Regions from separate parts of the Shewanella sp. M16 genome, predicted to be linked through region 1. Evidence: predicted binding sites of a transcription regulator. Region 1 holds the regulator's gene; each other region holds the start of a gene.
What was found. Region 1 encodes MetJ, which represses methionine synthesis genes. Its sites were predicted from a motif close to TAGACGTCTAGACGTCTA; they were not measured.
Positions count from the first base shown of each region.

Region 1 (4,269 bases):
GGATCGGCGTTGAATACCCCTTCCACATCGGTCCAAATGGTCACGCGCTCGATATCGGCGAGACTAGCAATCAGGCTGGCGCTAAAATCTGAACCATTACGGCCAAGTAATAGGGTATCGCCACGCTCGTTAGCGCAGATAAAACCTGTGATCACTAAGCGTTCATTGGGATGCGCGGCTAATAGGGCTTGTACTTTAGCGCGGGATTCTTGTACCCGAATTTGTGGCACAGCGGCTTCATCGGCCACTAAAATTGAACAGGCATCCACATGGCTTGCCGCCACGCCAGATTCGCGCAGTAGCGCCGCCATTAAACGTGCCGACCAACGTTCGCCAAAGCTCACCACATGGTTGATTTGGTATTCGTTGCGCTCGTCTAAGGACAACAAGCTGATGAGTTGCGCTTTATCCGTGGCCAAACGCTCACGCAGATCGCGGGCTTGTTCATTCGACAACAACTGCTCAATCAACCCCTGTTGGTAGCTGATCAGCACTTGTAACTCTTCTTGCCATAGCTGACCCGCATCACGCAGCGCTAATAATTTATACAGGAAATTCGTGCTTTTACCCGCCGCAGAGACCACCACAAGATCATCACTATGACCGTGGGTTAACAGGATATGGGCGACTCGACGATAACAATCGGCATCCGCTAAACTGGAGCCACCAAATTTATGTAAGTGACAACGTGCCATCTATTATTCCTCTACTGACAAGCCGCAACGGCGGCTAATCCTGCTTGAATATCTGCAACTAAATCGGCGGCATCTTCAATACCCACCGATAGACGCAATAGGGTGTCCTTAATACCAGCCTCGAAGCGCGCCTGCGGCTCCATGGCTCTGTGGGTCATAGTGGCGGGCACTGCCACTAAACTTTCGACGCCACCTAAACTTTCCGCCACGCTAAATAAGCTGAGTGCACCTAAAAAGGCCACCACTTCGGCCTCGCCGCCTTTGAGTTCAAAACTCAGCATAGCGCCAAAGCCCTGTTGTTGCTTGGCCGCAATGGCGTGGCCTGGGTGATCCGCAAGCCCTGGGTAATAGACTTTACTCACCACAGGGCTTTGGGTTAATACCTCAATAATACGCTGGGCATTGGTTTGATGCTCGCGAATACGCACCGCTAAGGTACGCAGGCCGCGCAGGGTCAGATAACTGTCGAAGGCTGACCCCGTTAAGCCTAGAGTGTTCGACCACCAATGTAAGCTTTCGCCGATTTGCGCGTCTTTGGCGACCACTGCGCCGCCGACCACATCGCTGTGACCATTGATATATTTAGTGGTGGAGTGGATAACGATATCCGCGCCTAACAATAGGGGTTGTTGCAATATCGGCGATAAAAAGGTGTTATCAACCACCACCAGCGCGCCGACCTCATGGCTCACCTTAGCAATGGCTTCGATATCCACCACACGCAATAACGGGTTCGATGGGGTTTCGAGCCACACCATCTTAGGATTCTGGGCAATGGCGGCGGCTAACGCTTGGCTGTCGGTTTGGTCGACCACAATGAGCTTAAACTGGCCTTTCTTCGCCAAGTTGGTAAATAAACGGTAGGAACCGCCATAGCAATCATGGGGCACAACCAATAGGTCATCGGGGCCGAGCAAAGTCGTCACTAAGGTGATGGCCGCCATGCCAGTGCACGTCACTATGCCAGTGGCGCCCTTTTCTAATTGGGCTAATGCTTCGCCTAAAATGCAGCGCGTTGGGTTGCCTGAACGACTGTAATCGAATTCGCGGGGATTTTTATGACCATCGAAGGCGTAATTAGTCGACAAATAAATCGGTGGCACAACTGCGCCATATTGAGTATCGCTTTCGATACCCTGACGCACTGCCAGTGTGGCTAATTGACGCTCTGCCATGGGTGGACTCCTAAATTCGATAGACTGATAGAGATGTCTGGACGTCTAAATGTACCTAAGCCCAACGCCATCGTCAATAGGCGTGAAGACGTTTAGACGTCTGAACATAAAGAAATCTGTTTGCAATCACAAAGAAATAGTAGCAATAATTTGACTGTTCTTTGTAAGGGTTTAAAATCTGCCCCGAATTTAGCGTTATAACAGGTGAGTCAATGACTGAATGGAATGGGGAATACATCAGCCCCTATGCTGAACATGGCAAGAAGAATGAACAAGTAAAAAAAATTACTGTGTCTATTCCGCTCAAAGTGCTTAAGGTCCTCACGGACGAACGTACTCGTCGTCAGGTCAATAATTTGCGTCACGCCACCAACAGCGAGCTGTTGTGTGAGGCATTTTTGCACGCCTACACTGGCCAGCCATTGCCCAACGATGAAGATCTGTCAAAAGATAACCCAGACAGCATTCCCGCCGAAGCCAAGTTGTTGATGGATCAAATGGGAATAGAGTGGGAAGACATGGAATAGCGACTCGTCGCTTTCAAAGTCATATCACAGTGCTCATCAATAGGGATCGTTAACGATCCCTTTTTGTTTATACCCAAGCGACTTCAAACTTTAAATTTCACCATCTTGAGTTGGTTTGGGATATAGGAAATCCTATGTTTTCTATGATAGATCCACAGACACTCGCCTTAGCCTCGCTGGTCGTGTTTCTGGGCGCCTTAACCCAAAGTCTTATTGGGTTTGGGCTTGCGGTTGTCGCCAGTCCTTTGCTGTATATCGTCGATCCACAACTTGTACCTGCGCCTGTTATTGCTATGGGTTTCTCCATCGCCCTGCTGACCTTAGTGCGTGAACGCGGTCACTTAGAATTCAATGGCTTGCAATATGCGCTCATAGGCCGCGTGCCCGGTGGTTTTATCGGCGCGAGTTTATTGCTGTTTGCGCCTCAACCCATACTGGGTTTATCCATCGCCGCCATTGTAACTGTCGCAGTGATCCTCAGCCTGAATAAATTCAGCCTGCCAGTGAATAAGAAAACCCTCTTCAGTGCGGGTGTGGTTTCAGGGATCTTCGGCAATATCGCCGCGATTGGTGGCCCGCCGATGGCGATTTTGTTGGCAGGCAAAGATGCCTCGCAGTTTCGTGCTGCCCTGTCGGCCTTCTTCATTTTTAGCTCCATGATTGCATTGGTCATTTTAGCGATCACTGGCTTATTAGAATTAAAACATCTGTGGCTGTCGTTGATGCTGCTCCCCTCAGTGATTTTAGGTTACTTAGTCGCAGGACGATTAGTGGGCCGTGTCGATAAAGAGAAGACAAAGATGGCGACGTTAGTCCTGTGCAGTATCAGCGCCTTAGTGCTAACGGTGAAGTCGGTTATCGAGTTATTACCCCAATAAGCGTCCCGCTTGTACTGGCAAACCTTCTCAAAATTCAAACAATAAAAAAGCACTGACATTGCCAGTGCTTTTTCTTTATCTATCAATATGTAAAGCTAGATTACACTCAGCTTAAATAGCTTTGCCCTGCGTACACAATAAAGTGTCTTAAGGCGAGTACGCCCGTTAAGCTCGCACAAGCCACCATGATCATCGCGCCCTTAGTGTGGCGAGTCGCGGCGGGTAGCAGCATAAACAGCAATGGAATACCAAAGCCGATACCGACAACGCCTATCCAGAACACGCTTGCCCATAGCCCAGAAGTTAACGATGCTAAGGCCGCAGCCGCCGCGCCGCCCTTGAAGTACAAGGCGCAGAACAACATGAACAGGAACAGGATTTCAATCGCCATCACAGGCAATTCTAAACCGTGCATCTTCACTAAAGTTTTGTCGTGGCTGTCCGTCTTAAACATCAGCAACGCCAGTACCGCATTTGCCGCAGCGCCCGCCGACAAACCCGACACTAAAAACAGCGCAGGCAGTACCGCAGTGTTGAGCATAGGATAGGCATTCATCGCCGAAATTAAGAAGCCAGTGTAAGCCCCTACGCCAATGGCGAGGACAAACAACAATACTTCAATCAGCTTTCGAAATGGCATAAGTAACTTAGCGATAGGTGTTAGGAAACCCAAACCCCATTTTGGTAAGTCATCCCGCAGCACAATAATGGCGTATGCAAAGGCCAAGGGAGAATACGCCAGCAGCGCCAGCACCCCGATTGCCATCACAGACTGGAAGTTATAGTGAATTAAGATCAACCAAAAGTGGAATGGTTTGGTTAAGTCAAACACTAAACAAGCTAGACCTAAGCTAATTGCTACAGGCCCAATAATGGCTGCCGCCTTAAGAATGCTGCTTTCAGCTCCCGCGCTGAGTTCCTTATTCGCCCAGCGTAAACCAATGCCAATCAATAAACTGCCCGCGGATAACCCCGCCATAAACAGGTAAACGGC
Region 1 is NZ_JAGTUL010000009.1:9,033-13,301, reverse strand. It holds gene KFE26_RS07895 (bifunctional aspartate kinase/homoserine dehydrogenase II) at 1-695, opposite strand, end outside; gene metB (cystathionine gamma-synthase) at 707-1,870, opposite strand; gene metJ (met regulon transcriptional regulator MetJ) at 2,083-2,397, shown strand; gene KFE26_RS07880 (sulfite exporter TauE/SafE family protein) at 2,532-3,275, shown strand; gene nrfD (NrfD/PsrC family molybdoenzyme membrane anchor subunit) at 3,382-4,269, opposite strand, start outside.

Region 2 (4,269 bases), on a different contig from region 1:
TACCAGAAATCGGTATGCGCCGCTTCAATAGCCACACGTTTAGTCACAGCACGTGGTAATACAGATTCTTTATAAGCAGCATCTTGCTTATCGAACTCAGTTGTCGATGGCATAGAAACTACGCGAACGTGTTTACCTTGCTCAGTCAGTGCAGCGGCTGCATCCATTGCCAATTGTACTTCGCTACCAGTTGCGATCAGGATCAGTTCTGGTGTACCCGCACAGTCTTGCAGTACATAAGCACCTTTAGCCACGTTGGCTAATTGCTCAGCGGTACGCGCTTGCGCTTTCAGGTTTTGACGGCTGAAGATCAGTGACGTAGGTGCATTACGGCGCTCAATCGCAGCTTTCCAAGAAACTGCCGTTTCTGCCGCATCACATGGACGCCATACGGCCATATTTGGCGTCATACGCAGGTTAGCTAATTGCTCAACTGGCTGATGCGTTGGACCATCTTCACCTTGACCGATAGAGTCATGGGTATAAACGAAGATGTTTTGAATGCCCATCAGCGCCGACATACGTACTGCGTTACGAGCATATTCCATGAACATCATGAACGTTGCGCCGTAATTGATGAAACCACCATGCAGCGAAGCACCGTTCATAATGCCACTCATGCCGAATTCACGCACGCCGTAGTAAATGTAGTTACCGGCTGGATCGTCTTGAATACCTTTAGAACCTGACCACAGTGTCAAGTTAGAACCCGCTAAGTCAGCAGAGCCGCCTAACAGTTCAGGCAACATAGCGCCAAATGCACCGATAGCATTTTGTGAGGCTTTACGGCTCGCAATGCCTTCGGCTTTGTCCTGTGATGCTTGTACGAATGCCTGCGCTTTTTCTTCGAAATCAGCCGGTAATTCACCTTTCAGAACGCGACGCTCATATTCAGCAGCCAGTTCTGGGTGAGCAGCGCGATATGCTGCAAACTTCTCGTTCCACGCTGCTTCACGGGCCGCACCGGCTTCTTTGGCATCCCAACCGGCATAAACATCACTTGGGATTTCAAATGGTGCATGTGGCCAGCCAAGGAATTCACGGGCGGCTGCGATTTCCGCATCGCCTAGTGGCGCGCCGTGACAATCGTGGCTGCCAGATTTGTTAGGTGAACCAAAACCGATAATGGTTTTGCAGCAAATCATTGTTGGTTTATCGGTAACGGCTTTCGCCGCTTCGATAGCAGCACGGATTGCCGCACTATCGTGACCGTCAACACCGGCAATCACATGCCAGCCGTAAGCTTCAAAACGTTTTGGCGTATCATCGGTGAACCAGCCTTCAACATGGCCATCGATAGAAATACCGTTGTCATCCCAAAATGCGACCAGTTTACCTAAACCTAAAGTACCGGCTAATGAACAGGCTTCGTGGGAAATACCTTCCATCAAACAGCCATCGCCGAGGAAGCAGTAAGTGTAGTGATCAACGATATCGTGACCATCACGGTTAAACTGTGCCGCTAAGGTTTTCTCAGCAATCGCCATACCGACAGCGTTGCTGATGCCCGCACCGAGTGGACCCGTTGTGGTTTCAACACCTGGGGTGTAACCGTATTCTGGGTGACCCGGGGTTTTAGAATGCAATTGACGGAACTGTTTTAGCTCTTCAATTGGTAATTCATAACCTGTCAGGTGAAGTAAAGAGTAGATCAGCATTGAACCGTGACCGTTGGAGAGGATAAAACGATCTCTATCTACCCATTTCGGATTGTTCGGGTTGTGCTTAAGGAAATCATTCCACAGCACTTCAGCAATATCTGCCATACCCATTGGGGCGCCGGGATGGCCTGAATTTGCTTTTTGAACTGCATCCATACTTAACGCACGGATTGCGTTTGCGAGTACTTTACGGGAAGACATGCTCTCTCCTGCTTGTTTGTGGGGTCTAGCGGGCAATTTGGATGCATATTTTCCCCTACATGCCAGTGTGACGCAAACTAAAATTACCATTCACTCAGCAAAAGATGGCCGAATATATACCCAAACAACTTGAAGATGCAGGATTCAGGTCGCTTGGGTATACAAGTCGCAGAAACAAGCCAGTCACTCTACTGGCGTTTACTTAAGAGGGCATAGCAAGGATCACTTGTAATGGAGAAATAAATTTCTCAAAAACATAGCAAACTTAATACCATGAAATATAAGAAAAATAACCTATTTATGACTGAGCGTAGTCGTTTTCAGGTCACAATCTGAGAGGATTTTTTATTATCGGGGGTGATCGGCAATCGGATTTAAACTAAAATAGCCGTCTAGATGTAGATGCTTCTACACGTTTGAATGCTAACGACGAGATTTTCCTACTATGGCAAAGCACTTGTTTACTTCTGAGTCGGTCTCAGAAGGTCATCCCGATAAGATTGCAGATCAGATTTCTGATGCTGTGCTAGATGCAATTCTGGCTCAAGATCCAAAAGCACGCGTAGCGTGTGAAACTTATGTCAAAACCGGCATGGTATTAGTGGGTGGTGAAGTCACTACCTCTGCCTGGGTTGATATTGAAGAAATCACCCGTAAAACGGTGCGTGAAATTGGTTATACCCATTCAGATATGGGGTTTGACGCCGATTCTTGCGCGGTATTAAACGCCATTGGTAAGCAATCACCCGACATCAATCAAGGTGTAGACCGCGCTGACCCTGCAGAGCAAGGCGCTGGCGATCAAGGGTTAATGTTTGGCTATGCCAACAACGAAACCGACATTCTGATGCCTGCACCTATCACCTACGCTCACGCATTAGTGAAACGTCAGTCTGAAGTGCGTAAAAATGGCACGCTACCTTGGTTACGCCCAGATGCGAAAAGCCAAGTCACTTTTGCCTATGATGATGGCAAAATTGTCGGTATCGATGCAGTTGTGTTATCGACTCAACACAGAGATGACGTTTCACAAGCCGACTTAATTGAAGGCGTGATGGAAACCATTATCAAGCCAGTATTACCGGCTCAATGGTTAAACAAAGATACTAAGTTCTTTATCAACCCAACTGGCCGTTTTGTTATCGGTGGTCCAGTAGGCGATTGCGGCTTAACGGGTCGTAAGATCATCGTTGACACCTACGGCGGCATGGCCCGTCATGGTGGTGGCGCATTCTCTGGTAAAGATCCATCAAAAGTGGATCGTAGCGCGGCATATGCTGCCCGTTATGTGGCAAAAAACATCGTTGCAGCAGGTCTTGCTGATCGCTGTGAAATCCAAGTGTCTTACGCAATTGGTGTGGCAGAGCCGACCTCTATCAGCATCGAGACCTTCGGTACCGGTAAAGTATCTGAAGAAGTGCTGATCAAGTTAGTACGTCAACACTTTGAACTGCGCCCATACGGTTTAACGGCCATGCTAGATTTAGCACGTCCAATTTATCAAGCGACCGCCGCTTATGGCCACTTTGGTCGCAGCGAATTCCCATGGGAAGCAACTGATAAAGCCGAAATATTGCGCGCTGACGCGGGTCTATAGTCTTAATTCATTTCAATTTTTACACTTAAGACCCATAAAAAACCGCTACCCAGCGGTTTTTTTATGCCTGACATTTGGTTAGATTAATAGTGCTAAGACAAATATGGCAAGATAAAAAGCAGCATATACATAGACCATTAGAGTGCACAGACCCCATGACCGATAACGCCATCTTATTACAGCAACTTCAATCTTGTGCGTGGGCAGCCAACGTAGGTCAGCCAGAGGAAACAGCAAAGACATACGGTACATTAGAGGAGATCGCCGCTTTTCTTGAATCCGATCCTGAAGCCTTTTTTGAAACACCTTACGAAATCCAATATGAAAGCCTGTGTGTAACAGATCATGACTTGGCTAATTCGTTAAAAACAAAGGCAGTAGTAAATGATGTGCATGCTTGGATTTCTGACAGCGAAGTCGATGAAATTTCTAAGTCAGCTTACCTCGCCACTTGGAAAATTATTCCCGTTGCAGAAATATGCGCGCTGACATCCGATGACGCTAATACGCTCGCAACACTGCTACTAGCTGACGTTAAACTTTCAGCCTTTACGAGTGAACGCCTATCTTGGTATCTCTGTGGAAGAATCCCCTTTGGTTATATTGGTACTTATCCAAACGGACAATGGCTCATTCTGTAGCCTTATACGCTAGCACCTTTAATTTTTCTGACTTCATCTAGGGTCTATTGAGCTTTCGAGGATGATTTTTAGACAGCATGCCAATACTGATGCTAACCAATGCACGCTGGGAAACACTATTTCATTTAATGAAAAGCACAGGCCGTGTTTATGATAAACCTGAACATAG
Region 2 is NZ_JAGTUL010000004.1:167,723-171,991, reverse strand. It holds gene tkt (transketolase) at 1-1,862, opposite strand, end outside; gene metK (methionine adenosyltransferase) at 2,308-3,459, shown strand; gene KFE26_RS04350 (hypothetical protein) at 3,615-4,100, shown strand; partial or broken gene KFE26_RS04345 (transposase) at 4,178-4,269, shown strand, end outside.
Region 2: a site for MetJ is predicted at 2,248-2,265, ahead of metK (methionine adenosyltransferase). Genes of this name have one in related genera too.

Region 3 (4,269 bases), on a different contig from region 1:
GCAACGCGACAGGCAAACGCCTTGGGCGACAAGCGCTCAATATCTTGATCAAAAAGGGTAATTTTGCCCTGAGTCGGGCGAACAAACCGATACAAACAGCGCAACAAGCTAGACTTGCCCGCACCGTTAGGGCCAATCAGCCCCAGCATCTGCCCCGTTGGCAGCGTAAAGTTAATATCGGAAAGTATGGTTTTGCCATCGATACACCAGCTCAAATGACTCACATTGAGCGCGACTGACGGGCCCAATGATGGGTTAGTGTCACTGTCATTCACGGGGCTGTTAGTTTGGATTGCGGAAAGTTTCACCTAAGCGGCGCTCCTATCGAGTCCAAACCTGTATAAAAAAGGTTGTGCATATTGTCATCTGCTCCCTCGAGTCACCCGCTCGAGAACTAAGGCTGCACGCAGCGATAACAGAAATAGGCAGGTCTCCTGACTTGTAGAAAAGAAGGAGCTAGGCTCTAGAATCTAGGCGCTTCTTTAAACTACTCACAGTTGCGGGCACAGTTCGGGCTGACTGACGAGCAGCTCCCCGATTCCCTATTATGTTTGGGTTGATATGCTCTTTGTTAACAACGCCACTGTGAATTAAAACAACGGAGCGATTCGAACAAAGAGAGTCTATTCCCAACACCTATTTCTGCGACGTTATCACTCATTGCGCATGTAATACGCTATCTCGTTCAAACGTCAGGGAAAAGCATTATCCTACATCTATCCCATTAGGCAATGCTGTTTAAATCAGAATATTTTCATGTCAGCTTATTCTCGCCAAACAATCACGCCTACACCATATCGCCTAGGTCGTGAAATAAGGCCTCAACACCTGCGCCCACTCGGCCAATCTAAACGCCAATAGCAGGCACCCTGTTCATCTTGCAGCACATTAATAGTCACCACGGCCGCCACGGGTAAATCGAGTTGACTATAAAACCCCACCGCCCGTTCAACCCCTAGGGCACGCGCCATTAAGTGACGGATCACCCCGCCGTGGCTCACGACCCACACTTGAGTGGCTGGCATATTGTCAGCGTTTTCATTAACGGTACTGTTTTCATTACCCATTTTATGTGAGTCAAGGGTCAATCGTTCAAACTCAGCGGCGAGTATCTGGTCAATCGTCCCATTCACCCGCGACTCAAAACTTGCCATAGTTTCACCATTGGGTGGCGGAGTTTGCCAAGGGTCTTGCCAATACGCCGCTAAGTGTTCGCCCTCTTGTTGATACAGTTCATCGAGCCGACAACCATCCCAATCACCAAAATCAATTTCCTGTAAACCCGACAAACACTGTGCCTGCAATGGCCTTGACTCAGATATCCGTGCCGCCGTCGAGTGCAGCTCGGCGGCAAAAGCGTGGGCAAAATCGGCGCAGCGGCGTGAAGTCGAGCTGTAAATCGCACTGCACACGCTGGCCTGTGACTCAACTGCTGCCGACATTTGTTGCCAACCCTTTTTGCTTAAAGGCACATCCACACGACCCCGCAAAATAGCGCCGCCTTCACACTCACCGTGGCGTAACAATAACAATCGAACTTGTTTCATATATGCCTTTTTAGTTAGGGACTAGATGCTAGGAACTCAAGCCAAGGGCCTAAATTCTCGATTCTCGCTCCTAATGCCTTTGACTTTCATCTTGCCCTGACAATCATAAGTCGCGTATTATGGACGTCTATACGTTTAAATGTCCAAAACAAATTTTTAAGAACAAGTATTAAAAAAATGTCGGCTGACGACAATAAAATGCACTTAGCATAACAATGGCCGATTTTTGGACTTAACTTAGCTGTATTTAAGGTAATTATTTATGACGATACCCTCTACCAAAGCCGGCCAGATATTGGCAGACATACGCAAACAGCTTGCAGAGCGCATTCTGATCTTAGACGGTGCCATGGGCACTATGATCCAAGGCTACAAGCTGGAAGAAGAGGACTATCGCGGCGAACGCTTTAAAAATTGGCACACAGATGTCAAAGGTAACAACGACCTCTTGGTGTTGTCACAGCCTCACATCATCAAACAAATTCACACCGACTACTTAAACGCCGGTGCAGACATCATTGAAACCAACACCTTTAACGCCACCACCATCGCCATGGCCGACTACGACATGCAGTCGCTGTCCGCCGAAATTAACTTAGTCGGCGCGCGCCTCGCCCGTGAAGCCTGTGATGAAGCCTTTGCTGCCACAGGCATTCCACGCTACGTCGCCGGTGTGTTAGGCCCCACTAACCGTACGTGTTCGATTAGCCCTGATGTGAACGACCCAGGCTACCGCAACGTCAGCTTCGATGAGTTAGTGACTGCTTACAAAGAATCCACTAAGGCGCTGATTGAGGGCGGCGCGGATATCATTATGGTCGAGACCATATTCGATACCTTAAACGCCAAAGCCGCGCTGTTTGCGATTGAATCCGTATTCGATGACTTATTCGGTCAGCATTCTAAAGACAGATTGCCGATCATGATTTCGGGCACCATTACCGATGCCTCTGGCCGCACACTGACAGGCCAAACGACCGAAGCCTTTTACAATTCCCTTCGCCATATCAAGCCCTTATCTATCGGTCTTAACTGTGCACTTGGGCCAAAAGAATTGCGCCCCTATGTGGAAGAATTATCCCGCATCAGTGAGTGTTATGTGTCGGCGCATCCGAATGCAGGCCTGCCGAACGAGTTTGGCGGTTACGATGAAACCCCAGAGGACATGGCGAACGTGATCGAAGATTGGGCGCGCGAAGGCATGCTCAATATTATCGGTGGTTGTTGTGGTAGTACGCCTGAACATATCCGCGTGATCCGCGAAGCGGTGAGCCGTCACGATCCACGTATTTTGCCGGACATTCCAGTCGCTTGCCGCTTGGCAGGTTTGGAACCACTGACTATCGACGCCCAATCCCTGTTCGTTAACGTGGGTGAGCGCACCAACGTTACAGGTTCAGCCAAGTTTTTAAAGTTGATCAAAGAAGGCAAGTTTGAGCAGGCGCTCGATGTCGCCCGCGAGCAGGTTGAAAGCGGCGCGCAAATCATCGACATCAACATGGACGAAGGCATGCTCGATGGCGCCGAGATCATGCACAAGTTTTTAAACTTGATTGCCTCTGAGCCCGACATCAGCCGCGTACCTATTATGATCGACTCCTCCAAGTGGGAAGTCATCGAAGCTGGCCTCAAATGTATTCAAGGCAAGGGCATAGTTAACTCTATTTCCCTCAAAGAAGGCGAAGCCAAGTTTATCGAGCAAGCCACCTTAGTGAAACGCTACGGCGCGGCGGCCATTATCATGGCATTCGACGAGCAAGGTCAGGCCGACACTAAAGCGCGTAAAATCGAAATCTGTACCCGCGCCTATCGGGTGCTGGTCGATAAGGTCGGCTTTCCGCCCGAAGACATCATCTTCGACCCGAATATCTTTGCGATTGCCACGGGTATCGATGAACACGACAACTATGCCGTCGATTTTATTGATGCCATTAAAGCGATTAAAGCCACCCTGCCCCACGCGATGATTTCGGGCGGCGTGTCGAACGTGTCGTTCTCGTTCCGCGGTAACAACCCAGTGCGCGAAGCAATTCACGCGGTATTCCTGTACCACGCCATCAAAGTCGGCATGGACATGGGCATTGTCAACGCGGGTCAGTTAGCCATTTACGACGATATCGATCCTGAGCTTAAAGTGCGGGTCGAAAACGTGGTGCTTAACTTGCCCTGCTCAGTGGAAGGCTCAAGCAATACTGAGCAGTTACTTGAAATCGCGGAAAAATTCCGCGGTGATAGCGCGCAGGTGGGCAAGAAAGAAGATTTAGAATGGCGCAGCTGGCCGGTGAGCCAACGCTTATCCCATGCGCTCGTCAAAGGCATTACCGAATTTATCGATGAAGATACCGAAGCCGCTCGCCAAGAAGCGAAACGTCCACTGGATGTGATTGAAGGCGCCTTGATGGACGGCATGAACGTGGTCGGCGACTTGTTCGGCTCGGGCAAGATGTTCCTGCCGCAGGTGGTGAAATCGGCGCGGGTAATGAAAAAAGCCGTGGCTTACTTAAACCCCTATATCGAGCTAGAAAAGGTCGAAGGCCAATCTAACGGCAAGATTTTGATGGTGACAGTAAAAGGTGACGTGCACGATATCGGCAAGAATATCGTCGGCGTGGTGCTCGCCTGTAACGGTTTTGAGGTATTCGATTTAGGTGTGATGGTGTCGGTGGAGCGAATTCTCGACGCCGTGAAAGAACACAATATCGATATCATCGGCATGTCGGGC
Region 3 is NZ_JAGTUL010000001.1:254,496-258,764, forward strand. It holds gene KFE26_RS01155 (ABC transporter ATP-binding protein) at 1-308, opposite strand, end outside; cobalamin riboswitch at 407-600, opposite strand; gene KFE26_RS01160 (histidine phosphatase family protein) at 822-1,547, opposite strand; gene metH (methionine synthase) at 1,810-4,269, shown strand, end outside.
Region 3: a site for MetJ is predicted at 1,668-1,685, ahead of metH (methionine synthase). Genes of this name have one in related genera too.

Region 4 (4,269 bases), on a different contig from region 1:
TTCGCAACGGCCTTACAAGCAGGCTTGGACGATTGAAGCAACTATGGAGCTATTTGAAAATCAAGCGGGAAAACATTTCGATCCTAAGCTGGTGGAGGAGTTCAAGCAAATCCTGCCAGAAGCAATTGCCATTCGAGATACTTATTTAGAAAATTGATGCTCGAAGTGCATTGACTAAGATAAAGGCGCCATTGGCGCCTTTATTCTGCTTCAATATTTTATATTAATCATATTAAATCAAAGCATTACGCTTCATCTAATGAGTAGGGTAGGGCTTGGATCGTTAAATGTGATTGTTCATCGTCGGCAAAACGTAGTTGAGTATCATTAGCCGTGTCATTAGGAAGTACGGCGGTTAACAAGACTTGGTTGCCGCGCTGTACAAACTCAATGATTTGACCGCCACGGCGAAAACTGTCTTCCATCGCGATTTCAAGGCCTGATGCTAGGTTGATTTGAAGATTGGTGTGACCGCGCAAAATATACAGGGCGCGTTTATTACCACCGCGATATTTCATTCGCGCTATGGTTTCTTGTCCCATGTAACAGCCCTTATTGAAGCTGATACCGTTAACCGCTTGTAGATTACACATCTGCGGTACGTACTGACTGGCATGGCTGGCGGCAAGGTTGGGGTAACCTGCTGCAATCTCTAACGCTTGCCATGCACTGGCGTCAAATACACTCAGTTCCGATTGCGCAACTAAAGCCGCTGCGGCATCTGGTGTTAATACTAAAATAAAACGTTCAGCGTCTTTTAAAATCGCACCATTTTCAATGAGTGTGAGCTCTTGCTGAATGTCACCAAAATGTTTGTTCACGAATTGGCTTGCCTGTTCACCGGCAACCCCGAGCAGAGTCCACTCAGCGGATGCATTGCTTAGGGTGGCTTTACTAAAAACGGCATATTTTTGTAACTGGGGTAAATCGACTTCGATGGCATCCTTTGGCATCAACATAAAGAGTGCATCTTGAATGGCAAAGGTTCTGAAACTGGCCAGCATTTTACCTTTAGGATCGCAATGGGCGCCCCAGCGCCATTGATCTGTGGCCAATGAGCTGATGTCTGTGGTCACTTGGCCATGGATAAAACTGCGGCCTTGTTCTCCAACGACTTTGATGAGGCCCAAATGAGATAAGTTGGCAAGCATAAGTGGAGGCAAGGTAGCGTCCAGATCCCAATGGGGCGTAGAAACTGAAATAGTCATAGCGAGATCCTGAAAATGAAGACGATGTGAGAGGCTAGATTGTAACGGAATTCCAGTTGGCTCAAAAGCATAAGGCGCACATATCTGTGAATGATCTGTGCGCCTTAATATGTGTGCTTTAGTCGATAGGCTTAAAGCGAGTGGAGTTTAAAGTTTAAAACAGCACGCGAGTACGCAATGTACCTTCAATGGCTTTGAGTTCAACTAAGGCTTCTTCCGCTTGAGTTGTGTCTACTTCCATCACGACATAACCAATTTCTGCGGTGGTCTGCAAATATTGGGCGGCGATGTTGATGCCTTTTTCCGAGAAGGCTTGGTTGATCTTGATCAACACGCCCGGACGGTTTTGGTGAATATGCAGCAAGCGCGAGGTGCCTTTATGTGTTGGTAATGACACTTCAGGGAAGTTAACCGCAGAAACGGTTGAGCCGTTGTCTGAGTATTTAGCGAGCTTACCCGCGACTTCGATACCAATGTTTTCTTGGGCTTCGGCCGTGCTACCGCCCACATGCGGCGTGAGTAGAACATTGTCTAAACCGCGTAGAGGACTGATAAATTCATCGTCATTCGATTGTGGTTCAACGGGGAATACATCGATTGCTGCACCTGCGAGGTGACGTTCTTTTAACGCAACGGTTAAAGCTTCAATATCGACTACAGTACCGCGTGATGCGTTGATAAAGATGCTGCCCTTTTTCATTGCTGCAAACTCGGCAGCGCCTATCATGTCTTTTGTTTGTGGAGTTTCAGGGACATGTAAGCTTACTACATCAGCTTGTGCTAATAGGAGTTCCAACGAATGGACTTGTTGTGCGTTACCTAGTGGCAGTTTGTCTTCGATATCGAAGAACACGACGCGCATACCTAAGGTTTCCGCCAGAATGCCAAGCTGAGTACCAATATGGCCGTAACCAATCACACCTAAGGTTTTACCACGCACTTCATAGCTGCCAGCTGCGGTTTTCATCCAGCCGCCACGGTGAGCGATAGCGTTGCGTTCAGGGATACCCCGCATCAACATAATGATTTCGCCAATCACGAGTTCTGCAACACTGCGAGTGTTTGAGAAGGGAGCGTTAAATACTGGGATACCAAGGGATTCGGCGGTGGCAAGGTCGACTTGGTTGGTTCCAATACAGAAACATCCTATCGCGATTAACTTCTCGGCACGTTTCAGCACCTCAGCAGTTAATTGGGTACGCGAACGAAGTCCCACAAAATGCGCATCTTTAATGGACTCAAGTAAGGCTTCATCGCTTAAGGAAGCTTTGTGGTATTCGATATTGGTGTATCCCGCACGTTCAAATACATCGACCGCAGATTGGTGGACGCCTTCCAACAGCAGGATCTTGATCTTATCCTTGTCCAGCGAATGTTTCGCCATGATATGGGTACCCTCTAATTAATAGAAATGTTTCTTATGATATGCTCACAACCTTCACCCACCAAAGTAACACTTTTTTTGCTCAGTGTGGAGGGCTAGATGGCTAAAGTTAATATTCTAAATTTAGAACAATATCGCATAAGAGGAAGAAACATTGAATAACAAAATCGCATGGTGCGGTATTTACCTCTCAGTTTTGGTGTGGTCGGCGATAAAACCCGCAGATCCTTTCACGTGGTGGCTCGAAGCCTTGCCTGCATTGATTGCTGTACCGATTTTATTCTTTACTCGCAAACGTTTTCCACTGACACCTTTAGTGTATTTTCTCGTCTTAATACACTGCTGTGTGTTGTTTGTAGGCGCTCATTATACTTACGCTGAAGTGCCGTTATTCGACACGATTGCCGATTGGATGGGTTCAGAACGTAATAATTACGATAAAGTGGGTCATTTTGCGCAAGGTTTTATCCCAGCCATGCTCGCCCGTGAAATTATGTTGCGTAATCAAGCTGTTAAACCTGGGGCTTGGTGTGCGTTTCTTGCCACTTGTTTTGTACTCGCTTTTTCGGCGTTTTATGAACTGATCGAATGGTGGGTTGCCGTGGCAACTGGCGAAGGGGCTGAAGCCTTTTTAGGGACTCAAGGCTATGTATGGGATACCCAATCTGACATGTTTCTTGCCCTCATTGGTGCAATTGTCGCGTTAGCTTTACTGTCTCGTTTTCAAGATAAACAAATCGCGAGACTCAAGCAGAGGATTTAGCGGCTAAAAGTGGGTGATGCTCTCTGTTCGAGTTGTAAGACTTTCTTCCCTGAAATATATGGTGTGAGTGTGATGACATTGAGTTGTCATACTTTAGTGTTGTTATTGTGTTTTCTTTGTGTTGCAACTTTGGGTTTATAACGTCATAGTTGGAAAGTATTAGGTGCTGGGCGTTGGCCAAGTAAAACGGTATTTTTGACTGTTATTCCATTTTATTGTGGTGAGTTAGTCGAACCTACTAGCATTAAATAGGGAATAGTACATTTGGGTGATGTTTTTCAATCGTTAACTAGTCAGAATTAACTAGGTTAATGGAATGTTGAAAACATCTAACTAAAAAGACGAGTCAAACATACCATTTTGCAATAGAGAATACTTTTCAGGGAGGAGAGTCATTGAGCACAATTAATGAATTGGTTTTTTTACACCAAATGGCCGCGCCATGTCATTTAGCGTTACTCGCTGAATCCATAGGTTTGAAAACGCGTATAGTAAAGCATGCGGCAGAACTGGATTTAGACAAGAGTCGCCGTAGTTTTTATCTGATCACCCAAAAAGGTTCTGCATTAGATAACAAAGGGATACCTCTGTTAGCTTCGCGATTAGTGTCACATTTTCCTGTGGCGCTGTATCAAGTTGAGCGAGACTCCTTAGACCAAGAATCTGCAATGTTGCTCGGCATTCGAGGTATTTTATTTGCCGATCAACGTATGGATCTGATGTTAACGGGTTTACGTAAAATGGTGGCAGAGGAACTTTGGTACGATAGAACTTTGCTAAGCAAAATGTTTCGCCGTGTCGTACAAAAGTTAGAAGGTAATAATGAAATGCCCTCTGATACTGTGGCTATGCTGCAGATGCTGACATCCCGTGAACGCACTATCATTCAATTCGTATCGAGTGGTGCGAGGAAT
Region 4 is NZ_JAGTUL010000014.1:99,070-103,338, reverse strand. It holds gene KFE26_RS11455 (two-component system response regulator) at 1-157, shown strand, start outside; gene ygfZ (tRNA-modifying protein YgfZ) at 246-1,208, opposite strand; gene serA (phosphoglycerate dehydrogenase) at 1,363-2,592, opposite strand; gene KFE26_RS11440 (DUF2238 domain-containing protein) at 2,747-3,355, shown strand; gene KFE26_RS11435 (helix-turn-helix transcriptional regulator) at 3,751-4,269, shown strand, end outside.
Region 4: a site for MetJ is predicted at 2,681-2,698, ahead of serA (phosphoglycerate dehydrogenase). Genes of this name have one in related genera too.